2 linked regions of the Aromatoleum petrolei genome follow. The protein of the gene in region 1 interacts with the protein of each later gene in a pairwise test. Links are inferred from orthologs where the notes say so. Each region holds a gene or a part of one and is shown on either strand. Other genes may lie near its edges.

Region 1 (7,432 bases):
GCACGCGCTCAACAAGCTGCTGATCTATCTCGCGATCGCTCATGGGCGGGTCGTTACTCTATGTTGGGCAAAATCCGCGCCAGTATAGCGACCCAGCCCCGTCTCCGGCAAAGTCGAAGCTAACAAGGAGACCGACACGCTTTGAAATAGTTCAGACCCCGACATGGTTTTCCGGTGCGCCACAGGCCCACTGCGCCCAAGCACCCGGAGGGACACGTCGGACGTGATATAGTTCATGAACCTGTCGATCCTTGGCACATACGATCTTGTCAAAACAATACGACGTACTCATCCTCGGCAGCGGCGCGGCGGGACAATCGATCGCACTGCGTCTGGCAGACAAACTCCGAGTCGCCCTGATTACCAAACGAGCGATCTCCGACAGCGCCAGCGCCTGGGCTCAAGGCGGCATCGCCGCGGTCCTCGACACCTCCGACAGCATCGAGGCGCACATCCAGGACACCTATATCGCAGGCGGCGGCCTGTGCGACCCAAAGGCTACACGCTATGTCGTCGAACACGGCAAAGCAGCGATCGAATGGCTGATCGGACGTGGCGTTCCCTTCACCCGCGAGGATCAATCCAGCCTCGGATACCACCTCACGCGTGAAGGCGGCCACTCGCACCGGCGGATCATCCACGCTGCGGACGCCACCGGTGCTGCGGTGCAGGCGACACTGACCGACCAGGTCAGCAAGCACCCGAACATCGACATCCTCGAAAACCACATCGCGGTCGATCTGATCCTCGGCGACAAGCTGGGCCTCCCTGAGCAGGATTGCCTTGGCGCATACGTGCTCGACATCGCCAACGACCGCGTCGAGACGATCGGCGCCCGCAACACCGTGATTGCCACCGGCGGAGCGGGCAAGGTCTACCTGTACACGACCAACCCCAGCGTCGCGACCGGCGACGGCATCGCCATGGCGTGGCGTGCCGGTTGCCGCGTGGCGAACATGGAATTCATCCAGTTCCACCCAACCTGCCTTTATCACCCGCAAGCAAAATCATTCCTGATATCGGAAGCCGTGCGCGGCGAAGGCGGTCTGCTCAGGCTGCCCGACGGCACCCGATTCATGCCGGCGCACGACGAACGCGCCGAGTTGGCGCCGCGCGACATCGTCGCCCGTGCCATCGATTTCGAGATGAAGAAACACGGTCTCGACTGCGTCTACCTTGATATCAGCCACAAACCGGCAGAGTGGTTGCGCGAACATTTTCCCAATATTCACGCACGCTGCCTGGAATTGGGAATCGACATCACGCGCGAGGGGATTCCCGTCGTACCGGCGGCGCACTACACCTGCGGCGGCATCGTCACCGACCTGGCCGCACGTACCGACGTTCCCAACCTCTATTCCGTTGGCGAATCGGCGTACACAGGCCTTCACGGCGCCAACCGCCTCGCCAGCAACTCGCTCCTGGAGTGCCTCGTTTTCGGCGAGGCGGCAGCAAACGACATCCTTTCTCAGGCGAAGCGCCCCCTGCCAAAACTCCCCGACTGGGACGAGAGCCGTGTGACCGACGCCGACGAAGAGGTCGTGATCTCGCACAACTGGGCCGAGTTGCGCCGTTTCATGTGGGACTATGTCGGCATCGTGCGCACGACCAAGCGCCTGCAGCGTGCCCAGCACCGCATCCGCCTGCTGGCGCGCGAAATCAACGAGTTCTACTCGCACTTCCGCGTCAGCAACGATCTGATCGAATTGCGCAACCTCGTTGTCACCGCCGACCTGATCGTGCGCTGCGCCTTGCGCCGCAAGGAGAGCCGTGGCCTGCACAGTTCGCGCGATTACCCGGATACGCTGCCGGTCGCACGTCCCACCATCCTGCGACCCCACCGGCGCTGAACGACGGCCAGAAGTCGTTCCACCGAAACGGAGCCCCCGACTCAATGCAGCGGGGGCACTCAGCGCTCGGTCGCGTCGTTTTCGGCTGCACCTTCGACACGGCCAGGACCGACCTTGTGGCGGAGCCAGATCTTCAGCCCGCGCCACTCATCCTCATGGACGTTTCCGCGCACAAGCATCAGCGCCCCTCGTATCGACCGGCGCGGTGAGCGCCGTACCCGCGTACCGCGCCAGTGAATCCACACTGCCCAACCGAAATCGACACACCCCGGCTCAGCCAACGCATACACGGTTTGCTGGCCGCGGCCATCGGGGTCCACTGACAGTTCGCCATTGTCCTGCAGAACCAGACGGCCCCCCGCCTTCTCGCTCTCGGCGCGGTTCGCCAAGTGCAGCGAGAATCCCAGCCCCGCGACGACGACGATCACGAGCGGCAGAGGAAACGACGAACGCAGAAATGCAAACGCCGCGATCGCATGGATCGCGGCGTTCAACAGCAAAATCAGCTTCGACGGACGAAGCCTGATTTCAAGCGGGTAGCGCACGGGCTACCCCATTCCGACTCAGACGCGGCGGAACGCGATGGTTCCGTTGGTACCGCCAAAGCCGAACGAATTCGACAGGGCGGCGCGGATCTCCATCGGGCGGGCCTTGTTCGCGACATAGTCGAGATCGCAGCCTTCGTCCTGCTCGAAGATGTTGATCGTCGGCGGAGCGATCTGGTTATGGATCGCCAGCGTGGTGAATACCGCCTCGACACCCCCGGCGGCACCCAGCAGATGACCCGTCATCGACTTGGTCGAATTGACCGCTATCGACTTCGCGCGGTCGCCGAAGCAACGCTTGACCGCCGTCGTTTCGGCCAGGTCGCCGAGCGGCGTCGACGTGCCGTGCGCATTGATGTAGTCAACCTCTTCGAGCGACATGCCGGCATCGCGCATCGCATTCGTCATGCAACGCGCGGCGCCGTTGCCGTCCTCGCACGGGGCGGTCATGTGGTAGGCGTCCGCGCTCATACCGTAGCCCGCGACTTCGGCGTAGATTTTCGCTCCACGTGCCTTCGCGTGCTCGTATTCCTCGAGCACGAGCACGCCGGCGCCCTCGCCCAGCACGAACCCATCGCGCCCCTTGTCCCACGGACGGCTCGCCGTCTGCGGATCGTCGTTGCGCGTGGAAAGCGCACGAGCGGAGGCAAACCCGCCCACGGCCAGAGGCGTGACGGTCGACTCCGCGCCACCCGCGACCATCACGTCGGCGTCGCCATACTGGATGAGGCGTGCCGCCTCGCCGATGCAATGTGTGGCAGTCGTGCATGCTGTGACCATCGCCAGGCACGGCCCCTTGAGGCCGAACATGATCGACAGATTGCCCGCGATCATGTTGATGATCGTGCCGGGGATGAAGAACGGGGAAATCTTGCGCGCCCCGCCCTTCAGGTAATCGTCGTGGGTCGTTTCGATCATCGGCAGACCGCCGATGCCCGAACCCAGATTGACGCCGATGCGCTCAGCGTTCTCTGCGGTTACCTGCAATCCCGCATCCTTGAACGCCTGGATGCCGGCGGCCATGCCGTAATGGATGAATACATCCATGCGGCGCGCCTCTTTCGGCGAGAGATACGCGCCGATGTCGAACCCCTTCACCTCACCGGCGATCTTCACCGGGAAGTTCGTGGTATCGAAGCGCGTAATCTCGCCGATACCGGAGCGGCCGTTGACGATATTGTCCCAGGCCTCCGGAACGGTATTGCCGACCGGGGAAATGATGCCCAGACCGGTAATGACGACTCTGCGACGGGTCAATGTTCGCTCCGGTAATCAGTGTTACTTTTTCAGGTGGGCGTTGACGTAGTCAATCGCCTGCTGAACCGTGGTGATCTTCTCAGCTTCCTCGTCTGGGATTTCGCACTCGAACTCTTCCTCGAGGGCCATAACCAGTTCCACGGTATCCAGCGAATCCGCGCCCAGATCGTCGACGAACGAGGACTCGATCTTGATTTCCGACTCGTTCACACCAAGTTGTTCGGCGACAATTTTCTTGACGCGCTGCTCGATGTTCTCCATGAACTAACTCCTTCCCAGAATGATCCAGATATGTAAGAAAAAAAGCCGGCGTATTCTACCAAAAAGGATGAGAACCGCTATCGCCGCCGGCGATTACGACATGTACATGCCACCATTCACGTGCAGGGTCGTGCCCGTAACGTAGGCGGCAGCGGGCGAAGCTAGGAAAGCCACCGCTCCGGCGATTTCTTCGGGACGTCCGAGTCGGCCGAGGGCGATGTTGCCCAGCAGCGCATCGCGGGCCGTTTCGGGCAGCGCACGGGTCATGTCGGTGTCGATGAACCCCGGCGCCACACAGTTGACAGTGATGTTGCGGCTACCCAGCTCGCGAGCCAGCGCCCGGCTCATGCCGGCAACGCCGGCCTTCGCCGCCGCGTAGTTCGCCTGCCCGGGGTTGCCGGCGCTGCCGACCACGGACGTGATGTTGATGATGCGGCCGCCACGCGCCTTCATCATGCCGCGCATGACCAGACGCGACATGCGAAACACGGATTTGAGGTTGGTCTCGATGACCGCGTCCCACTCCTCGTCCTTCATGCGCATCGCAAGGTTGTCGCGCGTGATACCGGCATTATTCACGAGGATACCGACGGCACCGAAGCGCTTCTCGATATCGCCGATCGCTGCTTCGCACGCAGCGGCGTCGGTGACGTTGAGAGCCATCCCGCAGCCCTTGATACCGGCTTCCCGCAGACCATTCTCGATGTCCGTGGCACCGGCTTCCGACGTCGCGGTACCGACGACCGTCGCGCCCAGCCGCCCCAGTTCGAGGGCGACCGCACGCCCGATTCCGCGAGACGCACCAGTCACGAGGGCCACCTGCCCTTCGAGCGAAAAACTCATTGATGTCACCTCAACGCGGCAATGGATTGTTCGAGACTCGCGGCGTCGTGAATCGAGCCGCCCTGCACTTCACCTGCGATCCGCTTCGTCATGCCCGCGAGCACCTTGCCAGGGCCGCACTCGAGGACGTGCCCCATGCCACGGCGCGCCATGTCCTGCACGAGTTCGATCCAGCGCACCGGAGAGAAAGCCTGGCGTACGAGTGCGTCGCGGATCCTGACAGGATCGTCATACACGGCAACATCCACGTTGTTGATAACGTCGATCGCGGGTTTGTTGATGGTCACCGCTGCGAGTCGCTCGGCGAGCCGCTCCGCGGCCGGCCTCATCAGCGCACAATGGAACGGGGCACTCACCGGGAGCAGCATCGCGCGCTTCGCGCCACGCGCCTTCGCGGCCTCGATTGCACGCTCGACGGCGCCTTTCGCGCCGGCGATCACGATCTGGCCGGGGGCGTTCAAATTGGCGGCTTCGACCACCTCGCCCTGCGCCGCTTCGGCGCAGGCTTCACGGACGGCCTCGACCTCCAGGCCCAGCAGCGCGGCCATGCCGCCCTCACCGGCGGGAACCGCCTCCTGCATCGCTTGCGCGCGGAAACGCACGAGCGGGACGGCATCGGCAAAGGCCATCGCCCCGGCGGCGACCAGCGCCGAATACTCGCCGAGGCTGTGGCCGGCGACAAGTTGCGGCTTCGGGCCGCCGGCCGCAAGCCATGCGCGATACGCTGCAACGCCGGCCGTGAGCATCAGGGGCTGGGTGTTGACGGTCAGCGCCAACCGCTCGACCGGGCCGTCATTGACCATCTGCCAGAGGTCCTCGCCGAGCGCGTCCGACGCCTCGGCGAAGGTGTCGCGGATTTCGGCACGTTCGCCGTAGCCCGACATCATTCCGACGGATTGGGAACCCTGTCCCGGAAACACCAGAGCAAAAGCCATTGTTCTTGTCCTGACTCAGAATTGGAGCAGCGCTGCGCCCCACGTAAAGCCGCCGCCGACGCCTTCGACGACGATCCGCTGGCCTGCACGAATCCGACCGTCGCGCACGGCGAGGTCGAGCGCGAGCGGGATCGATGCGGCCGACGTATTGCCGTGACGATCGACGGTGGCGATGACCTTTTCCATCGGCACGCCCAGCCGCTTCGCGGTCGCCTGGATGATGCGGATGTTCGCCTGATGCGGAATCAGCCAATCGATTGCAGCGGCCTGCACACCGGCATCGGCGAGCACCTCCTGGGCGACCTCGCCGAGCACCTTGACCGCGAACTTGAACACCGCCTGCCCGTCCATGCGCAGGAACGGGTCGCCGATCACCTGACCGGAGGCAACCGCCCCTGGGACGCACAGGATGGGATGGTGGCTGCCGTCGGCGTGCAGCGCCGTCGCGAGAATCCCCGGCTTGTCGGACGCTTCGAGCACGACGGCACCTGCACCGTCGCCGAACAGCACGCAGGTGCCGCGGTCAGACCAGTCCAGAATGCGCGAGAACACCTCGGCGCCCACCACCAGCGCACGCTTGTGACTGCCGGACAAGATGAACTTCTCGGCGATCGTCAGTCCGTAGACGAAGCCCGTGCAAACAGCCTGCACGTCGAACGCCGCCGCGCCGTTGCGCATGCCGAGCTTGGATTGCAGCAGGGTCGCCGTGCTCGGAAAGATGCAGTCGGGGGTCGAGGTCGCGACAACGACAAGATCGATGTCTTCAGGCTGAAGACCAGCGGCCGCGATGGCGCGGCGGCTCGCTTCGCAGGCTAGATCGCTCGAGGTGACGTCGCGTGCCGCGAGGTGCCGGGTACGGATGCCGGTGCGCTCGACGATCCACTCGTCCGACGTATCGATGCCGCGCGCGACCAGATCGTCATTACTTACCGGCTCGCCAGGCAGGAAGCTTCCTGTACCGGCAATTCGTGCAAAGATCATGCTGCTCTCCCCATTGCCGCCATCCGCTCGCTGATGCGCTCGACAAGTCGATTCGACGCAGCCTCGGCGGCCCGGTGAATGGCCTGCTCGAATGCATACACGTCAGCCGAGCCGTGACTCTTGACCACCACACCACGCAGGCCGACCAGCGCCGCGCCATTGTAGCGACGATGATCCACGCGTCTCTTGAAACGCTTGAGCGCTGGCATCGCGACAACCGCCATGGCCTTGGTCAGCAGGCTGCGGCTGAATTCCTCCTTGAGGAATGCGGCGAGCATCTGAGCAAGCCCCTCTGATGTCTTCAACGCCACATTCCCGACGAAGCCGTCGCAGACCACCACGTCGGTCGTTCCCTTGTAGATATCGTCGCCTTCGACGTTGCCATAGAAATTCAGGCCGCTGCCGCGCAGCAGTTCGCCGGCGCGCTTCACGACATCGTTGCCCTTGATCGCCTCTTCGCCGATATTGAGCAGACCCACCGACGGGCGGTCGACGTGCTCGACCGCAGAAACGAGCATCGCCCCCATGATGCCGAACTGCAGCAGGTGCTCGGGCTCGCAGTCGACATTGGCGCCGAGGTCGAGCACATACACCTGCCCCGTTCGCGTGGGCAGGATGGTGGCGATCGCAGGCCGGTCGATGCCGTCGAGCGTCTTGAGAACGAAGCGCGAGATCGCCATCAGCGCGCCCGTATTGCCGGCGGAAACTGCGGCCTGGGCCGTACCAGCCTTCACCAGATCGACGGCGACGCGCATCGACG
Region 2 (3,709 bases), 940 kb from region 1 along the record:
CGAGCTCCTCGAAGGCGCGCAGGATGCGCGCGGGTTCGAGCCGGACGCCTTCTTCGGCGGCGGCGATGTGCGGGGCGATGGGACTCGCGAGGCAATAGGGGTTCAGCAGCCGCAGGCCCGGATCGAAGCTGCCGGCGGCGCGGATGCGGGCGGCGTCTTCGTTGATCCGTTCGCCGTCGACGAGCTCGGCGCCGGCGGCGATGGGCTTCATCCCGACTGCGCTGTGGCCGGCGGCGCGTGCGACGTGCAGTAGCGCGCAGGTGACGAACGTCTTGCCGATTTCGGTGTCGGTGCCGGTGAGGAACCAGGCGCGGCGCTCAGTCATGGTCGGTCTCCTGTTTCCTGAGGGCGAGCAGGATGAGGTCGTAGGTGGCGGGTAGCAGGCCGTCGGGCCGGCGGTACGTTTCGTAGACGGCTTCCAGCGTGCGCCATGCGGAACGGCCGAGGGGCTTGCGGCGTCGTTGTTCGCCGACGCTGTGTGCGCCGATGGCCTTGATGTCGCGTAGCAGGCCGCGCAGGTCGGGTGCCAGGGCGTAGGCGGGCTCCAGGTCGCTGGCGACGGTCGTCAGGCCGGCTTTCTCGGCGGCCTCGATCCATTCGGCTGGCGGGTGGAAGCGGATCACGTGGTTCGCCTCGTCGACCCGTGCGAAGGCTTCGCGCAGCTCCCACAGCGTGGCGGGGCCGAGGGTGGCGATCCAGGCGACCCCGCCGGGGCGCAGAGCGTGGGCGATCTGCGCGAGGGAGAGTGCGGGGTCGCACCATTGCAGTGCGAGGCTGGACCAGGCCGCATCCAGGCTGCCGGGTGCCAGCGGCAGGGCTTCCAGGTCGGCGCATAGCGGTGAAATCGCGCCGGCGGAGCTGTTCTGGCGCACGCGCGCGAGCATGGCCGGGGCGAAGTCGAGCGCGACGATGTGGGCGGCCGGATGGGCGCGCGCGATCAGGTCCAGCCCGAAGCCGGTGCCGCAGCCGGCATCGAGGATGCGGGACACGGATCCGGACGGGGGCGTGGTCGCTGCGAGGGTCGCGAGGCGATGGCAGACTTCGCGCTGCACGGCGGCGGCGCGGTCGTAGCTGTCCGCGGCGCTTTCGAAGGCCTTGCGCACCTGCTGCTTGTGGCGACGGTGCTCAGTCATCGAGGCAGTCCGCCATGAGTGCGGCGCATTCGTCCGGACGTGACAGGAAGGGGGCGTGACCGCAGTCGTTGATGGTCGCGAGCCGTGCGTCGGGGAGTTGCCGTGCGAGCCATTCCGCTGCGGCGAGCGGCATCAGTGCATCGCCAGCGCCGTGGATCAGCTGCGTGGGTTGGCGGATCTCCGGGATGAAGACGCGCAGGTCGGTGTTCGCGAGGACTTCCAGCGCGCTGGAGAGGCCCGGGACGCGCTCGGGACCCGTGTCGGCGAGGGCCGCGGCGAGTTCTCCCGCAACGGCCCGCCGGCGTGCGTCGCCAAGCGACTGCAGGGCGACGAATTTCTTCTGCGTGCCGGCAGGATCGGTCGCGAAGTCTGCATTGAAGGTGGCGACGGTTGCGGCGTCGAGGCCGTGGGGCCACGGGGCGTCGCTGCTGCGGGCGACGAAGCAGGGGGTGGCGCCGATGAGGATCAGGCGCGCGACCCGTTCGGGATGGCGGCGGGCGAGGTCGAGCGCGATCAGGCTGCCGAGCGACCAGCCGCACAGCACGGCGCGTTCGGGCAGTGCAGGAAGCAGTGCGTCGCTCCATGTTGCGAGATCGGCGGAGGGCGCCGGGAGGGCGTCGCCGTGGCCGGGCAGGGCGGGTGCGAGGGTGACGACGCGCGACGGCAGGGCATCGCGCAGGCCGGCCCAGACGTTCGGGGTCAGGCCCCAGCCGTGCAGCAGGACCAGTGGCAGGGCGCTCAAGCGGCGTGCTCCAGTGCATTCAGCGCGGCGACGAGGCGCTCGACGTCCTGATGCGTGTGCGCGGCAGTGAGCGAGATGCGCAGGCGGGCGCTGCCCTGCGGGACGGTGGGCGGGCGGATCGCCGGGACCCACAGGCCGGCGTCCCACAGCGCGCGGGCGACGGCGAGCGTCTCGGCGTTGTCGCCGATCACGACCGGCTGGATCGGGGTGCGCGAGGGCATCAGTTGCCAGCGCCGCAGTTGCAGTCCCGTGCGGAGTTGTTCGATCAGTGTGGCGAGGTGCACCCGGCGCGCGTCGCCGTGCTCGATGAGGTCGAGGCTCTTCAGCAGGGCCGTCGCGAGGGCGGGCGGTGCTCCGGTCGTGAAGATGTAGGTGCGGGCTGCCTGCATCAGCCATTCGACGACGTCCGCCTGGCCGGCGACGAAGGCCCCGGAGACGCCGGCGGCCTTGCCGAGCGTGCCGATGTAGACGAGACGCCACGAGGCGAGGCCGGCTTCGCGCAGCGCGCCGCGGCCATCCGGACCAAGGACGCCGAAGCCGTGGGCGTCGTCGACCATCAGCCAGGCGTCGAAGCGTTCGGCCAGCGCGAGCAGTTCGGCCAGCGGCGCGACATCGCCATCCATGCTGAACACGGAGTCGGTGACGATGAGCTTGCGCTTCGCGGTGCTCGCGGCAAGGGCGCGCTCGAGGGCGGTGAGGTCCGCGTGCGGGAAGCGATGCAGGTCGGCGCGCGAGAGCAGGGCGCCGTCGACGAGCGAAGCGTGGTTGAGGCGGTCGGCGAAGATTGCATCGCCGCGCCCGACGAGGGCGGGGATCACGCCGGAGTTGGCCATGAAGCCGGTCGACAGGTAGAGCGCACGTTCGCAGCCGACGAAGGCGGCGAGCCGGCGCTCGAGTTCGTCGTGCACGGTGTAGTGGCCGCTGACCAGATGCGAGGCGCCCGAGCCGCTGCCCCAGCGATCGGCGCCGGCCTTGAGAGCCGCGGCGAGCTCGGGCTCGGCGGCGAGGCCGAGGTAGTCGTTGCTGCAGAAGGCGAGCATGTCGCGGCCGTCGACGCGCGCGCGCGGGCCGCAGGGGGTGTCGAGGCTGCGGCGCACACGGCGCAGGGACCGGGCGTCGAGTTGGGCGAGGTCGGCCTTCAGCGAATCGAGCAGCATGGGCGGTCGGTCAGGTGAGGGCTTCGGCCAGCGCGGCGGCGGCTCCGGCGACGAGGTCGGCGACGTGGCCGTCGTCGAGCACGTAGGGCGGCATGAAGTACACGGTGTTGCCGACGGGGCGCAGCAGGACGCCGCATTTGAGCGCGGCCGTGAAGAAGCGTCGCGAAAAGTCGGGGCGCTCGGTTGCGACGTCGAACGCGAGGATCATGCCGCGCTGGCGCAGGTGGTTGACCGCGGGATGATCGCCAAAGCGGGCGCGGACAGCGTCGCCGAGGCGTTGCGCGAGGCCGCGGTTGGCGGCGAGAACGTCGTCCTGGGCAAAGATGTCCAGCGTTGCGAGCGCGGCGCGGCAGGCGAGCGGGTTGCCGGTGTAGGAGTGCGAATGCAGGAAGCCGCGCGTCGTGGCGTCGTCGTAGAAGGCAGCGTAGATGGTGTCGGTCGTCAGCACCAGCGACAGGGGCAGATAGCCGCCGGAGATTCCTTTCGACAGGCACACGAAGTCGGGCCAGATGCCGGCCTGTTCGCACGCGAAGAAGGTGCCGGTGCGCCCGCAGCCGACGGCGATCTCGTCGGCGACGAGGTGCACTTCGTAGCGGTCGCATAGTGCGCGGGCCAGGCGCAGGTACTCGGGGTCGTACATGACCATGCCGGAGGCGCCCTGCACGAGCGGCTCGACG

Evidence for each region. The genes of interacting proteins can lie anywhere in the genome.
Region 2: the proteins of acpP (region 1) and ToN1_RS00530 interact in binary tests that used the Escherichia coli proteins (3 or more experiments, as listed by UniProt). The link is inferred for Aromatoleum petrolei from one-to-one orthologs.

Annotation. Positions count from the first base shown.
Region 1 is NZ_CP059560.1:1,066,836-1,074,267, forward strand. Bases 2,294-5,063 are described here. They hold acpP (acyl carrier protein), read right to left. Parts: upstream 3,914-5,063; coding sequence 3,674-3,913; downstream 2,294-3,673. Other genes in these bases: ToN1_RS04840 (protein YgfX), read right to left, coding at 2,294-2,395; fabF (beta-ketoacyl-ACP synthase II), read right to left, coding at 2,414-3,652; fabG (3-oxoacyl-ACP reductase FabG), read right to left, coding at 4,007-4,756; fabD (ACP S-malonyltransferase), read right to left, coding at 4,762-5,063. Outside these bases: RNA polymerase sigma factor RpoE, read right to left, coding at 1-43; nadB (L-aspartate oxidase), read left to right, coding at 267-1,850; more of ToN1_RS04840, read right to left, coding at 1,910-2,293; more of fabD, read right to left, coding at 5,064-5,691; ToN1_RS04865 (beta-ketoacyl-ACP synthase III), read right to left, coding at 5,707-6,672; phosphate acyltransferase PlsX, read right to left, coding at 6,669-7,432. UniProt on the Escherichia coli protein: Carrier of the growing fatty acid chain in fatty acid biosynthesis.
Region 2 is NZ_CP059560.1:124,379-128,087, reverse strand. Bases 1-3,000 are described here. They hold ToN1_RS00530 (alpha/beta fold hydrolase), read right to left. Parts: upstream 1,876-3,000; coding sequence 1,126-1,875; downstream 1-1,125. Other genes in these bases: bioF (8-amino-7-oxononanoate synthase), read right to left, coding at 1,872-3,000; ToN1_RS00535 (methyltransferase domain-containing protein), read right to left, coding at 318-1,133; bioD (dethiobiotin synthase), read right to left, coding at 1-325. Outside these bases: more of bioF, read right to left, coding at 3,001-3,032; bioA (adenosylmethionine--8-amino-7-oxononanoate transaminase), read right to left, coding at 3,043-3,709. UniProt on the Escherichia coli protein: The physiological role of BioH is to remove the methyl group introduced by BioC when the pimeloyl moiety is complete. It allows to synthesize pimeloyl-ACP via the fatty acid synthetic pathway through the hydrolysis of the ester bonds of pimeloyl-ACP esters.